Linked DNA regions of Rhodoligotrophos defluvii. Each later gene encodes a partner of the first gene's protein in a complex. Links are inferred from orthologs where the notes say so. Each region holds a gene or a part of one and is shown in the gene's direction. Other genes may lie near its edges.

The links.
Region 2: the proteins of trxB (region 1) and trxA are in contact, whole or in part, in a crystal structure (PDB 1F6M), measured with the Escherichia coli proteins. The link is inferred for Rhodoligotrophos defluvii from one-to-one orthologs.

What each region holds. Positions count from the first base shown.
Region 1 is NZ_SZZM01000009.1:53,313-63,561, forward strand. What follows is about bases 2,372-5,137. They hold trxB (thioredoxin-disulfide reductase), read left to right. Parts: upstream 2,372-3,153; coding sequence 3,154-4,122; downstream 4,123-5,137. Other genes in these bases: E4P09_RS25040 (Lrp/AsnC family transcriptional regulator), read right to left, coding at 2,507-2,980; E4P09_RS25050 (LysR family transcriptional regulator), read left to right, coding at 4,204-5,091. In the rest of the region: carB (carbamoyl-phosphate synthase large subunit), read left to right, coding at 1-1,099; transcription elongation factor GreA, read left to right, coding at 1,244-1,723; E4P09_RS25035 (hypothetical protein), read right to left, coding at 2,155-2,358; E4P09_RS25055 (elongation factor G), read right to left, coding at 5,621-7,684; E4P09_RS25060 (superoxide dismutase), read left to right, coding at 8,017-8,742; E4P09_RS25065 (FAD-dependent monooxygenase), read left to right, coding at 8,774-9,940.
Region 2 is NZ_SZZM01000004.1:32,810-43,284, reverse strand. The notes cover bases 131-3,122. They hold trxA (thioredoxin TrxA), read left to right. Parts: upstream 131-1,454; coding sequence 1,455-1,790; downstream 1,791-3,122. Other genes in these bases: E4P09_RS17300 (RuBisCO large subunit C-terminal-like domain-containing protein), read right to left, coding at 2,626-3,122; E4P09_RS17305 (cupin domain-containing protein), read right to left, coding at 2,142-2,618; E4P09_RS17315 (L,D-transpeptidase), read left to right, coding at 726-1,310; E4P09_RS17320 (hypothetical protein), read left to right, coding at 465-659; E4P09_RS17325 (YqaA family protein), read left to right, coding at 131-365. Also shown: more of E4P09_RS17325, read left to right, coding at 1-130; more of E4P09_RS17300, read right to left, coding at 3,123-3,741; E4P09_RS17295 (ATP-binding protein), read left to right, coding at 3,862-5,523; E4P09_RS17290 (STAS domain-containing protein), read left to right, coding at 5,548-5,883; E4P09_RS17285 (alanine racemase), read right to left, coding at 5,866-7,023; E4P09_RS17280 (GNAT family N-acetyltransferase), read right to left, coding at 7,020-7,694; E4P09_RS17275 (ABC transporter substrate-binding protein), read right to left, coding at 7,718-8,728; E4P09_RS17270 (MFS transporter), read right to left, coding at 8,725-10,475. UniProt on the Escherichia coli protein: Participates in various redox reactions through the reversible oxidation of its active center dithiol to a disulfide and catalyzes dithiol-disulfide exchange reactions.

The sequences.
Region 1 (10,249 bases):
CCGCCCGTCCTACGTGCTTGGCGGCCGCGCCATGGAGATCGTGCACGAGCCCTCGCAGCTCGAGCGATACATGGCCGAGGCGGTGGTCGTCTCCGGCGAAAGCCCGGTGCTGATCGACAGCTATCTGCGCGACGCGATCGAGATCGATGTGGATGCGCTCTGCGATGGTGACGAGGTCTTCGTCTGCGGCATCATGGAGCACATCGAGGAAGCGGGCATCCATTCCGGCGACAGCGCCTGCTCGCTGCCGCCCCACTCGCTCCCGCGGCAGGTGATCGAGGCGCTCGAAGCCCAGACCAGGGCATTGGCCAAGGCGCTGCACGTGGTCGGTCTGATGAACGTGCAATATGCCTTTAAGGACGGCACCATCTACGTCCTCGAGGTCAACCCGCGCGCCAGCCGCACCGTGCCCTTCGTCGCCAAGGTGATCGGTCTGCCCGTGGCCAAGATCGCGGCGCGCATCATGGCAGGCGCGAAGCTCTCCGACTTTGCGTTGACCCCGCCCCTCTTCAACCACATCGCCATCAAGGAGGCGGTGTTCCCCTTCGCCCGCTTCCCCGGGGTCGACACGGTGCTCGGGCCGGAGATGCGCTCCACCGGCGAGGTCATGGGCCTCGACCGGAACTACGGCACCGCCTTCGCCAAGAGCCAGCTCGGCTCGGGAGCGGCGGTCCCGACCTCCGGCACCGCCTTTGTTTCTGTCCGCGACGCGGACAAGCCGCTGATCCTGCCGGCCATCCGCAAGCTGGTCGATCTCGGCTTCACCATCATCGCAACCGGCGGCACCCAGCGCTTCTTCGCCGAGAACGGCATCGAATGCACCAAGGTTAACAAAGTGTTGGAAGGCCGTCCTCACATCGTGGATGCGATCAAGAACGGCCAGGTCGACCTCGTCTTCAACACCACCGAGGGCACTAAGGCACTGGAAGACTCCCGCTCCATACGGCGGGCGGCTCTCAACCACAAGGTGCCCTACTATACCACGCTCGCCGGTGCCATAGCCGCCACCGAGGGCATCGCCGCCTGCAAGGCGGGTGCGCTTGAAGTGCGTCCCCTTCAAGACTATGTTGGCGCGAGCAGGCAGCTCACCAAGGCTTGAGGCGGGCTGGAGAGCATATTGCGTCGCTATGCGAATTTGCGCATAGTCGCTGCATAAGCTCCTCATTTCCTCAAATGCAATGATTGAGAAGCTGGGTGCCGGCGATGTCGCACCAGATGGGTTCGAACTGACGGACGGATGACGATGGAAAAGGTTCCAATGACTGCGAGCGGCCATGTAGCTCTGCTTGACGAGATCAAGCATCTCAAGACGGTAGAGCGCCCGCGCATCATCCAAGCCATTCAGGAAGCACGCGCCCACGGCGATCTTTCGGAGAACGCCGAATATCATGCGGCCAAGGAACAGCAGAGCTATATGGAGGCCCGCGTCGCCGAGCTGGAAGACAAGCTGTCCCGCGCTGAGGTCATAGATGTCAGCAAGCTGTCCGGCGATACCGTCAAGTTCGGCGCCACCGTGACGCTTGTCGACGAGGACACCGATGAGGAGGCGGCCTATCAGATCGTGGGGGATTTCGAGGCCGACGTGAAGCAGGGGAAGATCTCGATCTCCTCGCCCATCGCCCGTGCGCTCATCGGCAAGAGCGTCGGCGACACCGTCGAGGTCAACACGCCGGGGGGCGGCAAGTCCTACGAGATCCTCAAGATCAGCTTTCAGAATACCTGAGGGATTCCGGCTGGCGCTGGGCCCATTGCGATGTCGGGTTTAGACGCGAGATAGCCGACCGCGCCGGCGATTTCGCGAGCCTTTTCACTCCGACATCAGCAATGCAAAAGCCTATGACATAGGCCACGACGGCAGCGTCATCCAATAGCACTGACGCCATCGACGCCCGTTCATGGTAGTAGGCGCACGAGTTGGTACTCAGGATCGGTGTCTCGGGCCTGCTTCCTGGCGACGAGGCATCCCGATCCCTATCAAAACACCCGTATGTATCGAGAGTCGCCCTGGAGACGTTCATTCTTTCCGTTCTTGGAGCATTTCGCGCGAAGTGGATTCCAGTTCACGTGAGAAAATGCGACCAGGCAAAGACTCAGAGCGCTTCCGCGATTCGAAGAAAAGCGGAAACGCTCTGAGTTCGCGAGGACGCCGCCTGCTTAGAGCAAGATGTCGGCGTTCCAGGCCACCTCGGCCGCAAGCGACGCACCCGCGTCAGCGAACTGCGTCAGCGTTGTACCTGCCTCGGCCAGTTGAGCGTCGGCATCCCGCTTCTCCCGGGGCAGCGCGGCGCTGCGGCAGTCGTCGCATCCCGAGGAAACCGGGAAGACGGCTGAGCGGCTGTCATCGTCGAATAGATACATGACCAACTCCAATGGCTAGTGTGGGTAAGGCCCCGCGACCGCTTCACTCTAATCGCGGGCAGCAAGGCCAATCCTCCACCTATACGTGCGTAAAATATGGCGCAATCGGAACGTTTTTCCGCTGGGAGCTTTGCCGTCGTGGACTGGCTCAGGCCGTGTCGATCGGAAGGCCAGGCTCGTATTTCGAAACCCCGAGCACGAGTCGCGTTTTCACGCTGGCCACATTGGGCAATGCGGTGAGCTCGCTGATGAAATGCTGGACCTCGTTGATGTCCCGCGCCACGCATTTCAGCAGGAAATCGCTTTCGCCGGTCACCATATAAGCTTCACGCACCAGGGGCTTCGCCAGCATGTGGTTTCCGAAGGCATGAAGATCCGCCTCCGCTTGGCTATGCAGGCCAACCGTCGCGAACATGGTCACCTCGAAGCCGAGTTCGCTGCCCGACAGCAGGGCGGTATAGCCCTTGATCAGCCCGGCCTCCTCCAAGGCCCGCACCCGCCTGAGGCAGGGCGGGGCCGAAATGCCGGCGCGCCGAGCCAGCTCGACATTGGTGATACGGGCATTCCTTTGCAACTCGCGCAGGATGACGCGATCAACTCTGTCGAGCTTTATGCGGCGCATTCTATCAACCGGCGATTCGCGAATTTGCCGAGCAGCACCATACAGGGGAAGCCGGTCGGCCGTCGCCTCCAATCTACGTCTGTCATAAGCCCGCCATGAGCCCCGCGTTTCCTGGCATGCTGGACAGGTCTGCCTTGTCAGCTTACATCTGATCGCCTAGGGAGCAGGATGCTATGTCCATGATGCATACGAAAGTGCTGATCCTCGGGTCCGGCCCGGCCGGCTATACCGCAGCCATCTATGCTGCTCGCGCAATGCTCGAGCCGGTCCTGGTCCAGGGAATCCAGCCGGGCGGCCAGCTCACCATCACCACGGACGTGGAAAACTATCCTGGCTTTGCCGACGTGATCCAGGGCCCCTGGCTGATGGAGCAGATGCGCCTGCAGGCGGAACATGTCGGAACGCAGATCGTTTCCGACCACATCGTGCATGCGGACCTCTCCCGGCGTCCGTTCCGTCTCACCGGCGATTCCGGCACGACATACGCGGCCGACACCCTGATCATCGCCACCGGCGCCCAGGCCCGCTGGCTCGGCCTGCCCAGCGAGGAGTTGTTCAAGGGCTTTGGCGTCTCTGCCTGCGCCACCTGCGACGGCTTCTTCTTCCGGGGCAAGAAGGTGCTCGTGGTCGGCGGCGGCAATACCGCGGTCGAAGAGGCACTGTTTCTCACGAACTTCGCGTCCGAAGTCATTCTCGTGCACCGGCGTGACAGCCTGCGCGCGGAGCGCATCCTGCAGAACCGGCTCTTTGCCAACGAAAAGATCTCGGTCCGCTGGAACGCCGAGCTGGACGAGGTGCTGGGCACGGTTGAACCGCGCAGCGTGACCGGGGTGCGCCTGCGAGACGTCAAGTCAGGCGCGACCGAGACCCTCGATGTGGACGGGGTCTTCATCGCCATCGGCCACAAGCCGGCCACCGAGCTGTTCGCGAGCCAGCTCGCGCTGAGGCCATCCGGCTATATCGACACGGCGCCCGGGTCCACGGCAACCAGCATACCCGGCGTGTTCGCGGCTGGTGACGTCACCGATGAAACCTATCGCCAGGCGGTGACGGCAGCCGGCCTCGGCTGCATGGCGGCCCTTGATGCGGAGCGCTTCCTCGCCGAGCACTTGACGCCAGCCACGGCCGCCGCAGCGGAATAGGTGCCCATCGTGACAATGAACCGTACGCGACCGCATGAGCTGCACATGACCAGCGGCGAAGCCCCTGCTTCGCCACGGCCCATGGATTGGGACAAGCTGCGCATCTTCCACGCCGTCGCCGATGCGGGCAGCTTTACCCATGCTGGACGAGATCTCGGCCTGTCGCAATCGGCCGTCAGCCGCCAGATCAGCGCGCTCGAGGCGGATCTGCGCGTCCCGCTGTTCCACCGCCATGCGCGCGGCCTCATTCTCACCGAGCAGGGCGAGTTGCTCTACCGCACCGCCCACGAGGTGTTCACCAAGCTGGCAACGGCCCAGACCCGGCTGATGGATTCGAAGGACAAGCCGTCCGGCCACTTGCGCCTCACCACCACCGTCGGCCTTGGCTCCGTCTGGCTGACGCCGCGCATCGGCGAGTTCATGGAGCTCTACCCGGAAATCAGCGTGGAGCTGATGCTGGACGACCGCGAGCTCGATCTTGGCATGCGAGAAGCCGATATCGCCGTGCGCATGCGCCGCCCGGTGCAGCCCGATCTGATTCAGCGTAAGCTATTCACCGTTCACTATCATCTCTATGCGTCGCAGGAATATGTGCGCCGCCATGGTGCACCGCGAACAGTGAGCGAGCTCGATGACCACGTCATCCTCGCTTTCGGCCAGGCACCCACCTATCTCGCGAACGTCAACTGGCTCGAGCACGCTGGCCGTCCGCCCGGGAGTCCGCGAGCCGCAACCCTGCGAATCAACAACGTCTATGGGCTGAGAAGAGCGGTCGAGGCTGGCGTGGGCATAGCCTCGCTGCCGGACTACGTGGTGGGCCGCGACAACAGCCTGGTGCAGGTTCTCCCAGAGGCTGAAGTGCCGGAATTCGACACTTATCTCGTGTACCCGGAAGAGCTGAAGACCTCCAAGCGCGTGGCCGTTTTTCGCGATTTCATGGTCGCCAAATCCAAGGAATGGCAGTTCTGACCGTTCATTTTGTCTGCACAATTTGCCGCTATACTCTTCACCCCATTGGGGATGGCCGCTGCTGAGTGGCTGTCGGCTACAGAGATGGCCTGCGCGGATTTCGGGTGCTTATGGCCGCCTCTAGGCCATGTGCAATGCAGCAAAGCTCACCAGAGGAAGCTTACGTTTACGTCAATTTTGCGTAAAGAGCCCTGCGGTCTGCGCATAGCTCCCATGTTTAAGCGCTGCTTGTTAATCGGGCAGGAATTGAGCAAATTGTTATCACGCGATCGATGAGAGCGCGTGAAGCGGAAGTTACTCCCTCCCCTTACTTTCCGCTTTGCTGGTCAACCGTTCCCCTCACCCCAGGTTGTCCAGCTTGCCCTGGCTAGGGCAAAGAGGAACTTGAGCCGGATCTTAACCAGATCCGGCTTTTTTCTTCTCCGGAAGAGGACGGCTGCGCCTGGTGGGAGAGCGCCGCCGGTGCCTGCCCGGAAAATGGGCACGGGTCTCCGGCGGCCGGACTCCATCCACGACAAAGGCGCAATGCTCAAGCGGCCTCGGCCCTGGCCGTTGCCTTGGCCAATTCAGCTGCCCTGCCGGTCAGCTCCGCAAGGTGGTCCAGCCGATAGGTGAAGGTCCCCACGCCCGCGGTCACCGAGCGCAGTTCGATGATCAGCGTCTGCAACTCGGACTCCGGCATGTGGGCCTGCACCGTGTCCCATCCCGGCCAGCCCTCCCGCGCGTCATAGCCGAGCAGCTGCCCGCGGCGGCTGCTGACGATCTGGTTGATCCGCGCGGTGGTCTCCGACGGAACGTGCAGCTCGATGTGAACGATCGGTTCGAGCAGAACCGGTTCGCACTGCTCCATGGCCGTGGTCATCGCCAAGCGGGCGGCGGCCTTGAACGCCATTTCCGACGAATCGACCGTGTGATAGGAGCCGTCCGACAGGTTCACCGCAATATCCACCACCGGAAAGCCGAGCGGGCCCCGGGTGAGATAGTCCCGCACGCCCGCTTCCACCGCCGGGATATATTGCTTCGGCACGACGCCGCCCGTGATCGTGTCGGTGAAGGCGAAGCCTGAGCCGCGGGGCCGCGGTGCAACCTCCAGCACGACGTCGCCGAACTGGCCGTGCCCGCCGGACTGCTTCTTGTGCCGCCCGCGGGCATTCGCGCTCTTGCGGATGGTCTCGCAATAGGCGATCCGGCGCGGTTCGGCCCGCGCGGTCACCCCGAACTTGCTCGCCAGCCGCTCCAGCGCCACCCGCAGATGGACCTCGCCCTGCCCCCACAACACCATCTCCCGCGTGGTGCTGTTGTGGTCGAGCCGCAAGGCAGGATCCTCCGCCATCAGCTTCTGCAGCGAGGCGGTGAGCTTCACCTCGTCCTTGCGGTCCGCAACCGATACGGCAAGGCCATAGACAGGCTCGGAATGCCGCCCGTCCAAGAGCTGCTCGGGCGCTGTCTTGCCCTCGGCGATCGTCTCTCCGGAACCGATCGACTCGAGCCGGCCGAGGGCAACCGTCTCGCCCGTCATCCCCTTGGCAAGCTTCTTCTGCTCTTGCCCGACCAGTGCGAAAACGCCGGCAATGCGCTCGCCCTGGCCGCTGCGGCCGGTAACCGTATCGCCGTCCGAGAGCGCGCCTGCCAGAACCCGCACCAGCGACAGCTTGCCTCCATGGGCCGTGTGGATCGTTTTCACGACCTGCGCGAGACCGCCGCTTCCGGCCACCGGCTTGGCGCCCAGCCTGCGCGCGGTTTCCGAAATATCCGGCGCCTCGTGCCGCAAGGCCTTGAGCAGCCGGAACACGCCGTTGCCCTTCTCCGCCGCGCCCATCAGCACCGGCGTGATCATGCCCTCCGCCAGCTCGCGTCTGAGGTCGTCGAACACCAGGTCGCGGGGCGGCTCCAAATCTTCGAGCAGCTGCTCCATCAGGCTGTCGTCGTAGTCGGCAAGCTTCTCCAGCATCTGGAAGCGCGCCTCCGCCTTGCGGGCGGCAAGGTCGCCGGGCACCTCCACCACCTCGCTGGGCGCGTGCTCGCGATAGAGGAACGCACGGTCGAGCGCGAGGTCAATGAACCCGGCGATGATGCCGTTCTGCCATATGGGTATCTGGCGCAACACCAGCGGTCGGGCGCTGGCGGGCTGCAGCATCTCGAGCACGTCGCGGATGCGGCCCTCGGCCTTGTCCACCTTGTTGATGAACAGGAACCGCGGGACGTGAAGCTCATCCAGCTGCTTCAGGATGAGCTGCAGCGCAGGCACTTTCTTGGCATCGGCCTCGCAGACCACCACAGCCGCGTCGCACACGCTCAGGGCCGCTTTCTGGTCCTCGGCAAATTCGATCGATCCCGGGCAATCGAGAAAAGTGAAGCTTTCGCCGAGGAAGCTGGTGGTGGCGATGTTCATTTCCACGGTCATCGCGTGCGCGCGGGCTTCGGGCGAACTGTCGCCCACCGTGTTGCCTTGACCGACGCTACCCTGACGCGGGGTCGCGCCGCTACGGCAGAGCAGCGCTTCGAGCAAGCTCGTCTTGCCGGATTGATAGGGACCCACGATTGCGATGCACCGCGGTCCCTTCGCAGGTCTGCCGCCGCCAGCCTTCTCCATGGTTCGTCCTCCGTGTCGGGGAGCACGAGCGGCGCGGGGCGCTAAGCGGAACGGGCCCAGCGCGTCGAGGCGCTCCCAATCCCAACCGATGCGCGCGATCGTCCGGCGGCCGCGACCCGCCGCCCGGCTCGCGCAGCCTCACCGGCAGCCTCATCGAGAGGTGCCGGCCGTTCGCTTCACGCGACTTCGTGTCGCTATGGTCCGCTTCATCGGCGCGAAGTGCAAGAGCGAAGTGGACCTGAGCACAAATACCGGTTACCGGGGATCGTCTCGATGGCACTTTGGTGCCATCATCGTGTTCACGCGACAACCGCTCGATTGGGACCGAGAACATGCACAAGCGAGAGTTCCTTCTTGGGATGTCGGCCGTCCTCGGCCTTGCGCCATTCGCTGTTTTCGCACGGCAAACGCCCTTGGCTGCCCAGGAGCAGGCCACCTTCTCTCTCGATCCCCTCCCCTATGCAGCCGACGCGCTGGAGCCGGTCATCGACCGCCAGACCATGGTGCTGCACCACGACAAGCACCACCAGGCCTATGTGGATGCACTCAACAAGGCAGTTGCCGAGGACTCGGAGCTGGCAGGTAGGTCGCTGGAGGAGCTTCTGGCCGACGCCGGCAACCTGCCCGACGTGGTGCGCAACAACGCCGGCGGACACTGGAACCACACGTTTTTCTGGCAGATCATGGCGCCTCCCGCCAATTCCGGCAGCCCATCGCCTGAATTGGCCGAGGCGATCGAGCAAAGCTTCGGCTCCATGGACGAGATGAAGGCGGCATTCGAAGCCGCGGGCAAGGGCCGTTTCGGCTCTGGCTGGGTGTGGCTCATCGTGCGTGAGGACGGCACCCTTGCCATCACCTCGACCCCCAACCAGGACAACCCGCTGATGGACGTGGCCGAGGAGCAGGGCACCCCCATCCTCGGCAACGACCTGTGGGAGCACGCCTATTACCTCAAGTATAACAACCGGCGGGCGGACTACCTGAAAGCGTGGTGGCAGGTTGTCAACTGGCCGGAAGTGTCCAAGCGTTACGACGCCGCCATCGAGGCTGCCGATTGACTTGGGTGTCCTGCCGGTCAATCCATCACCTATGGAACGATCACAGCCGGTCATCGTCGGCGGCGGCATAGCCGGCCTCGCGGCAGCCTTGGCGCTCGCCCGCGCCGGCTGCCCGTCGCGGGTACTCGAGCAGGCGGCAAGCTTCGAGGAAATTGGGGCCGGCCTGCAGCTCGGCCCCAACGGCATGCGCGCTCTGGATGCGCTGGGACTGACCGAGATCATCACCCCGAAGCTGGTGGCGCCGCGCGCGATCGAGATCCGCGACGGGCTGACGGGTCGGCTGTTGACGGCCGTGCCCCTCGGCGATGCTGTCCTGCAGCGGTTCGGCGCGCCCTACCGCGTGGTGCACCGGGCCGATCTCCTCGGGGCTCTGCTTGCCGCCGCGCGCCAGGAGCCGCTGATCTCGCTTGAAACCGGAAGCCCCGTTGCCGCCATCGCTCCCGAACAAGGGAGTGCACGCGTCACCCTCAGGAACGGCTCGACCCTGACTGCGCCGGCAGTCATCGGGGCCGACGGGGTAAGGTCGGCGGTTCGCGTCGCGCTGATCGGCGATGGCGACCCCGTCTACGCCAACCACACGCTCTACCGCGCCCTCATCCTGCGCCGGAAGGCACCGCCCGTCGCCACCGATGATCTGGTCACCCTCTGGCTCTGCCCCGGTGGCCACGTCGTCCACTATCCGGTGAGCGGTGGTGAGCGGGTCAACATCGTGGCCGCCTTCGACAGTCATTGGCACGAGCCGGGCTGGGCGGCCCATGGCTCCAAGCGCGCCCTGCTCACGGCGTTCGGGGCCGTCGTGCCGGAGCTGCGCGCCGTTCTGGACGGCACGGACCGTTGGCTCAAATGGGCGGCGGTGGACCGTCTTCCGGCGCAACGTTGGGGCGTCGGCGCCGTCACTTTGATCGGCGATGCCGCCCATCCTGTGCTGCCCTATCTCGCGCAAGGCGCGAGCATGGCGCTCGAAGATGCGGTCGTGCTCGGGCGGAAGCTTGCCGCCGGCCGCGATTTTGCCAGTGCCTTCCGGGCCTACGAAGCCGAGCGGCAGCCGCGCACCGCCCGTATGCAGAGTCAATGCCGGCAGGTCGGCCGGGCCTATCATGCCCGTGGCCCGGTCAGGCTCGTCCGCAACGCGATGCTGCGGTTGATGCGGCCCGCGCAATCCTACGCCCGCATGGCCTGGATCTATGATTGGGCCTGAACGGGCCTTGCCCGGCGCGCCCCTGTTCCGGCAGCCGGGTCCAGTTTGCCTACTCGACAGGATGGCGTGCCGCGCCTATTGATGTCACGCTCGTGTCTCGGGCAGAATGCCCGTTCGGAGAAGCGTCGAGCTTTGCCCGCTGCGATGAGCGCATGATCCAGCGGAGGATCGTCCGGCTGGATCATGCGCCTGCCTCGCAATACAGGCATCTGGATTGAAAAGGGAGCCTTGAAGGCAACTGTCCGAGCGACGGGCACTTTCCACCATGACCGTCGATCAGCAGCCCGAAATACAGCGGGAACCGGAAAA
Region 2 (10,475 bases), on another replicon or contig:
TCGGCTATTTGCTTTATGACCTGATCGGCCGGCCGATCATCGAGTTCTACGGCATCCAGGCGGCGTTCAATGCCTTCCAGGCCAATGTGCAGGAATGGGGCGGCTGGATCATTCTCGCCAAGGGCCTGACCCCCATTCCCTTCAAGCTGGTGACCATTGCCAGCGGGGTGGCCCAGCTCGACCTCGTCGTCTTCGTCGTGACCTGTGCCATCACGCGGGCGGCCCGGTTCTATGTGGTCGCCTTCCTGTTCCAGCGGTTCGGCCCTGCCGCCCGCCAGCTGATCGACAACAATTTCAATACGGTGATGATCGCGGGGATAGCCGCGGTGGTGCTGGGCTTCGCCGTGTTCGCCTTCCTCGGCTGAACCTTTCCCCAATTCGTGCGTTTGTTGCGTGTGATTGGGAAAGCGCGCTTAGACCTTGTAAACTCCGCCAATGATATGGTCTGCCGCGGAGCAAGACATATGTTTGACCGACTTGAAGCCGAGCTTTCCCTTCTGCTGACGCAAATGGAGAACCAGCCGGGCGATCGCCATGAGCTCTATCTGCTGCTCAGGGAGAAGCTCGGGCAGATGCGCGCGTTCGGTATGCCGATACCGGACGACATTGTAGAACTCGAGCAACAGCTGGATGCAGAATTTTCAGGAACGAAGATTTGACTGCCTGTGATGCGTCGTCTGACGTTAAGGAAAGCTGTACTGGCTTAGGGTGCTGAGGGGTGTGACATGGTGCGGATAGTTTGTGCAGGTGTCGTTTGCGTACTGTTCATTATGGGGGCACTGTTTGCAGGGGAGGCCTCCGCGCAGACGACGCGCTTCAATTTCACCACTGAAAGCGGCGGGCTCGCCAGCAAGTACAAGCGTCAAGTGGTTTCCTATACGGGCCCCGAGTCGCCCGGGACGATCATCATCGATACCCGGCAGCGGTTCCTGTTTTTCGTTCTTCCGGGTGGCCAGGCCGTCCGTTACGGGGTCGGCGTCGGCCGCGAGGGCTTTTCCTGGAGCGGCGAGGCGGTGGTGGAGCGCAAGCAGGAATGGCCGCGCTGGTTCCCGCCGGCGGAAATGATCGCGCGCGATCCGAAGCTCGAGCCCTATCGCAACGGCATGGATGGCGGGCCGGAAAATCCCCTCGGCGCGCGGGCTTTGTATCTCTACAAGGACGGCAAGGACACGCTGTTCCGGATCCATGGCACGGCGCAACCATGGAGCATCGGCCAGAACGTCTCCAGCGGCTGCATCCGGCTGCTGAACGAAGACATCATCGACCTCTATGAGCGCGTTCCGATCGGGACGACCGTCATTGTTCGGTAATGGCGGAGATCGTGCGCCCCGAGCAATGCGTCTGCTTCAATGACGCATTGCACCAAGGTCTCCTTGACCGGTGAAGCCGTGCTTCCTACTTTGGCGTGAGCTTCCGGTGCGGGGTGGGCCGCGCCGATTTTGCGAGGTACATCAATGGCTACCACCAATTCCGCCACCGTGAAAGTTTCCGACACCAGCTTCGAGCAGGACGTGCTCAAGTCCTCTTCCCCGGTCATCGTCGATTTCTGGGCCGAATGGTGCGGCCCGTGCAAGATGATCGCGCCGGCGCTGGAGGAGATCGCCGTGGAGCTAGGCGACAAGGTCAAGGTCGCAAAGATCAATATCGACGAGAACCAGAACACGCCGGCAAAATACGGGGTGCGCGGCATTCCCACCTTGATGCTGTTCAAGGATGGCCAGGTGGCGGCAACCCAGGTGGGCGCCCTGCCCAAGGGCAAGATTCTCGAATGGATCCAGAAGTCGATCTGAGCTGTACCGGCGTGTTCTAGGATAGTAGCGCAATTTCAGCAGCTTGCGTCACAGCCGGGCTTCGACCCGGCGGTTGAGGCCCCAGGAGGAAAGCTCGCGCCGTGTAGCCCTGGATGCTCGGCTCAAGGCCGAGCATGACGTAAGCTGTCGATTGAAAGGCAAATCGTCATCACCGGGCTTGACCCGGTGATCCAAGGCGACAAGCGGAAAGCCTTCGGTGTGCCGGGCCCCCGGATGCCGGCTCGAGGCCGGCATGACGGGCGGGGGAAGGAACACCAGTCCCTCCAGTCATTGCCGCGCTTGACGCGGCAATCCGGGGCCAAGCGGAATGCCTGCCAGGGTGGTCCCCGGCTAGGCGCCGTCGAGCTCCGCCATGCGGCCATCGAGAAAGGCGGCCACACGCGGGTTTTGGTATATGGCCGCCAGCTCGTCCTCGCTCGGCAGCTGCGGCTTGTCGCGCTTGGCATTCACCATGCAGAGAAAGCCCAGCGGCTCGCCGGCGGCCGCCCGAAACTGATGCCAGGTCCATGGCGGAATGGTCACGAGGTCGCGTTCGGCGACCGCGCGCACCTCGTTGCCGACCAGGCAATGGCCGCGGCCCCTGAGGATCATGACCCCGTGCACATGCTCGTGCCGCTCCAGGGTCGAGTAGCCGCCGGCCGCCATCTCGAAATAGCGCAGCTCGCAGGCGAGGTTCTCGTCGGCGATCAGCACCTGGCGGGAGATGTCCTTGAACGGGGCCGAGCCCTCTTCCTTGTAGGCGAGGCGGTCCACGCCCTCCCAGCGGTAATCCTTCTGAGCCTGGCGATGCACGGGCGATCCTCTCATCCAACCGTCATCCATATGTGTATTCCGCTACCGCCCGTGTGAAGGCTTCGGTCGCCTGCGTCAGGCGCGCCCCGGCGGAGAGCAGCGCACCGCCGATCAACAGCATGACGTCCATGCCATAGAAGCGCAGCATTTCCGGGACACGCTCCAGGCTCATGCCACCCGCGGGTACCGGGATCGCGGGTGCGATCTGCTGCTTGCCGTAGCGCCAGGGCGAGAGGGCCGCGCGGGCTATGGCCCGGCAGGTCTGGTCGGAATAGCTGAACCGTCCGCCGTGGTTGGGGAAGATGACCCCGTCGGCCCCGACCAGGCGGAACAACTTGCCCAGCAGGAAAGGGGGCGCGATGCGGGCCGCCCCGGCAAGGGTCGGATGAGCGAGCACGGCCATTTCAGGATATTCGCGCTTGAGCTGCAGGCCATTGGAGAGGCCCGCGATCATCGGCGCGATCATGACGGTATCGATACCTGCATTGCGCGCGACCTCCATCTGCTGCCGTAGGGCATCGAGGCTACCGGTCAGGCTCGGCACGTAACGGGTGGGATGGCCGGTCTTCTCGGCGGCGCGGGCAACAGCCTCGGCGCAGGCCTGCACCCGGTCGGCGAACGGACTGAAACGCTGATTGCTCAGGCCGTGGTCGTCCTTAATGCAGTCGAGCCGGCCCAGTGCCATGTCATGAGCCAGCGCGGCCAGCTCCTTGGCCGGAAGCCCCTGCGGCTTGAGCGCCGAGCAGGTGAGCGCCCGGCCATCGGCTTTGAGCCGGGCGCGCAGGCCGGCAAGCCCGTGGCCGGGGCCGGCAAAAGCTTGCAGAAGCGGCTCGGGCAAGATGGCGTCCTTGAGGATCACGTCGTCATGGAGAGAGCTGTTGCCGAATAGCATGTTGACGAGCTGGCCGGGATCGTCGCCGACGGTTTCGACGCTCAGGCCGATGCGCACCTCGAACAGCCCGCCGCCAAGGTCTCTGATGTCCCGCACCTGGCCGACGATCTCGTCCAGCACACGGGCCGCCGTGATCGCCTCGACCGGCATCTCCACACTCTGCTCGACGGCAATCTGCCTTGCCCGGGTGGCGATGGTCGCCCCGCTCGCGCGGATGCGATAGATGGCTTCAATTCGCGATGTCACGTGCTGGCCCCGCTGAACACTGCCGGACCCTGCGCCTCCTCGCAGCGGAATCGTCCGAACAGTTTGCAACCTTTTACCCGGTGCTCTACGGGATGATGGGCAGAAGGGCAATGTCGCAAGATGACTGCACCCAAGATCATACTGTTCGCCGGGCAGCGCGTGAATGCCGAGGACCAGCCCGGGCCGTTTCCAGCGTCGCTGGAGGCGGCGGCGCAGGCGGCGATCCGGTCGCATCTCGAGGGGGCCGGACCGCTCATCGGCTATGCCTCGGCGACGGCAGGCGGCGACATCCTGTTCGGCGAGGCGGTGGTTGCGCTTGGCGGCAAGCTCAACATTCATATTCCCTGCGAGCGCCAGGACTTCATCGACCAGTATGTGGCACCGGCCGGGCACGCCTGGGTCGAGCGGTTCGAGCGGCTGTGCGCGCGGGCGGCGACCTTCAACGTCAACTGCGAGGAACGGCTGCTGGGCGACCCAACCCTGATCCGCTTCAACAATCAGGTGCTGCAGGGCCTCGCGCGGCTGGAGGCGGAGGCTGTGGGCACCACCGCCCACCTGCTGCTGCTGTGGAGCCCCAGCGCCGTGGCGGAGCTGGGCAGCCCGGCGGATTTCATGGATCATTGGCCGGAGCTCGACCGGCTGTCGATCATCGACCTGGACGAGCTCGGCGGTTCGGAAGCGGCCGCCAGCCCTGCCGAGCTGGATCCGCTGGCCTCCGACCTCGGCATCAGCCCGCGCGCCATCCGAGCGATCCTGTTCGCCGATATCGCCACCTATACCAATTTCCGCGACGACGAGATCCCGCTGCTGTTCGACCTTTTGGGGGAGGCACAGCAGATGGTGGAGGACGCCTGCCGGCCGCCGCTGCTGATCAACACCTGGGGCGATGCGATCCATGCCGCTGCCGAGACGGCGCATGACCTTGCGGATTATGCCGCGGCGCTGTCGCACGCCGTGGCCGAAATTGACCCGGCCCGCTATGGACTGGCGCGGGCGCCTCGGTTCCGCATCGCCCTGCATGCGGGCCCGGTGTTCATCGGGCTGCACCCGATGACCGGGCGCAGCATGATCTTCGGCCACCACGTGAACCGGGCGGCACGGATCGAGCCGGTGGCGCTGCCAGGGCAGATCTTCGCTTCCCAGCATTTCGTGGCGCTGCTGCGGGCGGAAATCGACGAGCGGCTCTACGAGGCGGCGATGACGGGCACCCCCTATTCCCCGCGCTATGCGGTGGAGTATCATGGCTCGGTCGAGCTTCCGAAGCGGTTCGGGCGTGAGGCGATCTATCGCGTGATCGACCTCAGTCGTGCGGCCTTGCCGGGAGATGTGGAAAGGCCTTCCGTGTCCGATCAGTCCGTTCCGCCGAGCCTGCACGCCACGATCCGCAACGACGTCGCCGAAATCGAGGTGCTGGCGCGCAAGGTGGATGCGTTCTGTCAGGGGCATGGGCTGGGGCCGGACATTGCCCACGCCGTGAACCTCTCGCTGGACGAACTCATCACCAACACCATCAGCTACGGCTATGACGACGGTGAAGCCCACTGGATCGAGGTGGGCTTGAGGCTCGGCGGCGGCGTGTTGACGGTGCATGTGAGCGACGATGCGGCGCCCTACGACCCGCGGGAGACACCCGCGCCGGATCTGGAAGCCGAGCTGGACGAGCGCGCGATCGGCGGGCTCGGGGTTCACCTGGTGCGGGAGATGATGGACCGCATCGACTATGAGCGGCGCAACGGCCGCAACGAGGTGCGACTCACCAAGGTCGTCGGCGAGCGCACCTGAGGACAGGAGGATGAGGAGAGCGTGATGGAGATCAACCGCGAAGAGCGCGACGGGATCGGCATCATCGCGCCGGTCGGGCGTGTGGACAGCAACACGGCGCGCGATCTGGAGGCGGTTCTGTTGCCGGCCTTTGACGGTGGCGGCAAGGTCATCGTCGATTTCTCGCGGCTGACCTATATTTCGAGCGCGGGCCTGCGGGTGCTGCTGATGGCGGCAAAGCAAAGCAAAGCCAAGGGGGCGGCTCTCGCCCTGGCCGGCATGAGCCCGGCGGTTAAGGAAGTGTTCACCATCAGCGGCTTCGCCAAGCTGTTCAAGATCTATCCGGACGCGGAGGCGGCGGCCTCAGACCTCCGCGGGTAAGCCGTTCCTCACATAGATCCGGCGGGTGCCGGCGCCGATCTGGGTCAGCACCGCGTTGGGCGCGCAGCCAAGTCTGGCGGCGAGTTGATCCACCGTGTGGCGCTCGTCGAGGAAGACTGCCCTTTCCCCTACTTGAACGCACGCGGTCGGCGCGTCGGTTGCGTCCAGCATGGTCAGGTTCATGGCGATGCCGCCGACGACGGGGAGCTGGCATTCGCCTATACGGGCGGCGCCATGGGCCGCGAAGGCCTGAGGCAGGCCGTTACCATAGCCGATCATGGCGGTGGCGATCAGGGACGGCCGGCGGAGACAGGTGGTGCCGCGGTAACCGATCCGCGCGCCTCGCGCGGCGTTGTTGATGCGCAGGATGGGTGCTGAGAGGCGATAGCACACCGCAAGCCCGTCCTGCCAGGCGGTCGAGGTCTGCACGCCATAGAGGGCGCTGCCCACCCGGGCGATATCGAAATGCCAGTCCGGGCCCATGTACAGCCCGGCAGATGATGCGAGGCTGACAGGCGCGGCGGGCAGGCCGCGCAGCCAGCGCCGCAGGCACTCGCGCTGGGCGCGGTTGCTTTCCGCATCGGGCAGATCGAAGGCGGCGAGGTGAGTGACCCAGGCCTTTACGTCGAGCGCCTCCAGCTGGTTGCGCCGCGCGGCGAGGCGGCGAATATCCGCCTCGTCCAGGCCCAGCCGGCCGAGACCGGTGTCGAGCTGAACGGCAACGCCAAGCTTTCGGCCGGTGCGGCGCGCTTCGGCCACGCAGCGCTCCACCTCGTCCAGGCTCAGCAGCACCGGCGTGATATCGGTGGCCGCGAAGGTTGCGGCCGATTCGCCCTGCAGGCCGTGCAGGGTGAATACCTCCGCCTGGGGTGCGGCCTGCTTGACCATGGCCGCTTCGGCGAGATCCAGCACCCAGAAGTGCGTGCAGCCCTCGGCGGTCAACGTCTCGACCAGGGCCGCGATGCCGAGGCCGTAGCCGTTGTTCTTCACCACAGCGGAGAGGATTCGCCCGGCATAGCGCCGGCGCAAGGCGCGATAATTGGCGGCGATGCGGTCCAGGTCGATTTCGAGGACCGGGCCCGCGCGCAGCAGCGTGTCGAGCGGGGTGTGGGGCGGACGTGTGGCGGCCATGACGGTCATGGCCGCGGCACATACAAGATGGCGTGACCGTCCTTGCCAGCGCGCCAGGCGGCCCCTTCGCGGCCTGAGGCGATCAGGTCGCGCTGGCGCCCGATATCCGCCACTTCGCACCAATCGCCGTTCGTATCTGCATCGGCCTGCTTATCCACCGGCCGGGCCAGCAGGTAGCGCAGATGACCGCCATACTGCTCCTTGACCGCCCGGACGCGAAAGCCTTCATCCATCAGATTGGTCCAGCTGCGGGCGTTGCCCGGGGCGGAGGTCGCATAGAGGTGGCGGAAGCCGAGCCTCCTTGCCTCGATAATGCGCCAGGCGATCAGCTGCCGGTGCAGGCCCTGGCCCCAGGCGCTCGGCCGCACCGCCGTGCCCGCCAGCTTGGCCAAGCCGTCCCCAGGGCCGAGGCCAAGCGGGCCATAGGGGTCTTCCTCGAAAGAGAGGTCCCATTGCAGAACCCCATAAGCGCGCAGCCCGGTCTCGTCGAAGACGCCGATGATCTTGCCGGCGGCGGCAACGATCTTCTCGAAGAACGACCGACTCTCGGGCCGGATCAGATCGGGGCGGCCAACCACCTCGGTGGCGGCCAAGTGCAGCGCGTGCACGGCGGCAATATCCGCGGCGGTTATTTCTCGCCACGCCAATACCGGCCGTTGCAAATATCCAAGCGCAGTCACCTCCCCTTCCCCCATGAATAGCGTCATCCGGTCAGGACTTCCGCATAGTTCAGCATCTCAATCGGGGGATATAGATCCAACTCCTTTGCAACTTTCATATTAATGATCAGCGAAAACCGCTTCAGCGTTTCTATGGGAATGTCCTCCGGCGGGATACCCTGCTCAAGGATTTTCAGAGCCTTGGAGGCGGCCAGCTGGCCCACGGAATAGTAGCGAGCCACCAGGGCCACCAGCGCGCCGCCTTCGCGGATGGCAAGCTCCGCGGCCCCGAAGGTGGGCAGCTTCTGCGCGAGCGCCACCGGGGCGATGGTCTTGTATTGAGTGCCGAGGAAGGTATCGGGCAGGAGATAGAGCCAGTCGGCGCCTTCCGCCTTGATCTCGGCCACGAGCTCAGGGATGCCCTCGGCGCTCGGCTTGCCGTCGACCATCTTGAAGGTGCGTTCGACGAGCGCGAAACCGAGCTTGCGCTGAAGCTGGCGCAGCTCCTCGACGATGGACACCGAGTTTTGCTCGGTCAAGGTGTAGAGCACGCCGATCTTCCTGAACGGCAGATAGGACTGCATGGCCCGGAGCTGGGTTTCGGTGGGCACCACGTGCACCGCGCCGGTGACGTTGCGGCCGGGGTGTTCCGTGCTTTTCACGATGCCGGCCTGCACCGGGGCCGAGACCAGGGCGAAGACGATGGGTATGCGAGTGATGTACTTGGCCTTATCCGGCGTATCGTAGCGCCCGGCCACGCCGAGGGTGACCGGCGTGCCCCAGGTATAGACCAGGTCGGGCTTCAGTTCGCGGAGCTCGGCGACGAAGCCGGGTATGCGCGCCGGATCGCGATCGGCGTCGCGCTCGATGAACTCCACATCGGCGCCATTGGCCGCGAGATAATCGTCAAAGCCTTCCTCGACCGCGGTACGGCCGCGATAGGTGATGCGATAGATGCGCTTCGGGGCCGGCGCCTGCCCCCGGGCCGGCAGCGAGATGCCCGGCACGGCCGCACCGGCCGCGAGGGCAAGGCCGAGAAAGTCGCGGCGCTTCATGCGGGGTGGCCTCCAATCATATCGGGCGTGGGCTTGGCCGCCCTATCGCGCAATCCGGTGGCGGTCACGGTGAAGATCAGCGCTCCGGCCGCCACCATCAGGCCGATGAGCACCACGGTCGTGGCAAAGCCATAGAGCCCAAGCAGGAACCCGGCGATGACCGGCCCGAGCGCGTTGCCGGTGCGCTCGACCAGGCGGAAAATGCCGTAGAGCGCGCCGTCGCCCACCGGCTGGGCCAGCTGCTTGCCATATTCGCCGACCAGGGCCGATTGGGAGGCGATGCTAACCGCCTGGCCGATGCCGAGGCAGGCCAAGGTCGCACCGATCACCAGCAGGCTCTTCTCGTCGAGCAGAACCAGCAGGCAGCCCAGCCCAGCGATGAGGGCGCCCCCGACGACGAAGGCGGTGCGCCGGTCCCAACGATCGGCCAGGGACGCGAATGTCGGCACCAGCAGGACCATGAGCAGGGGATAGATCATCAGCATGCGGCCGATGGAGGCCTGGTCCTGGCCCAGGTCCTTCATGTGCAGCGGCACCAGGAAGAAGCACAGAGCAACCAGCAGGATCTTGGCCGGCATGGCGCAGCAGAAGAACAGCACCGTCAACCGCGGCGAGCGCAGGGTGGCGGCGAAGTCGCGCGCCCTGATGGGCGGGCCGGCCGCGGCCCGGCCCGGCGCCGGCGGCAGGCAGATCAGGGCCATCAGCAGGCTTGCGCCGGCGAAGGCGCCCGCGATGAGGAAAGCCGCCTTGATGCCGATGCGGTCGGCGATGATGCCGCCGATGGGCGGCCCGCACAGGCCGGCGACCAAAATGGCGCCGATGAACACCGCCATGCCCCGCGCGCGCTGGCTCGCGCTGGTATTGTCGATGACGAAACCCTGGGCGCCGACGAAGACCAGGGCAAAGCCGATGGCGGACAGCGCCCGGGCGAGGGTGAGGCCGAGAAGATCGGTGGCGAAGGCGGAGGCGCAGTAGCCGGCCACGCCGAAGGCCGCACCGCACAGGAGCGAGCGGCGGCGGCCATAGCGCTCGGTCAGACCGCCCAAGACAGGCTGGGTGAGCGCGACGATGGCGAGGAACACCACCATGGGCAGGCTGATGACCAGCGTGGGGGAAAGGCCCGGTATAGGGGAGGCCAGCTGCTCGATATAGATCGGCAGGAAGGGCCGGGTCAGCTCTTCCGCGAACATGAAGACGAACAGGGGCGCCCTGATTGCGATCACCGAGAGCGCTTGCGGCGCACCGGTTTCCCCCAACCGGAAGCGCTGCTGAAGGCTGCCCAATGCGTGCTGCGCGGCAGCGCTGCCCTGCTCAAGCAGCTTGGCCCGCAGTTCGGCGAAGCGGCGGTTCAGCCCAGTGAGCCGTGCATCGATGCGCTTGGCGAGCCGGCCGAACTCGCTCGGCTCCTCGATGGGCGGATGCAGGCGGAGGTCCCCGCGGCCGATTGCGTGTACCCGGCTTTCCACCCCCTCGATGGCGCCATAGAGGCCGGCACCGAAGCTGATATAGACCAGTTCCAACGCCACCAGCGCCGTGACGACGGTGACGATCGCGAGGTCGATCCACATCTTGTAGATGATGCTTTGCGCGAAGGCCGGGTCGAGCGCCACGGACACCAGGGCCGCCGGTGCCTGTGGCGGACCGACGGGAACGCTGACCGCGCGGTGGTCGGCTGCCACAGCCTCCCCTGCCCCATAAAGCTTGCGGCCGTCCGGCGCCGCGATCGTCACGGCGGAGAAGTCGGCAT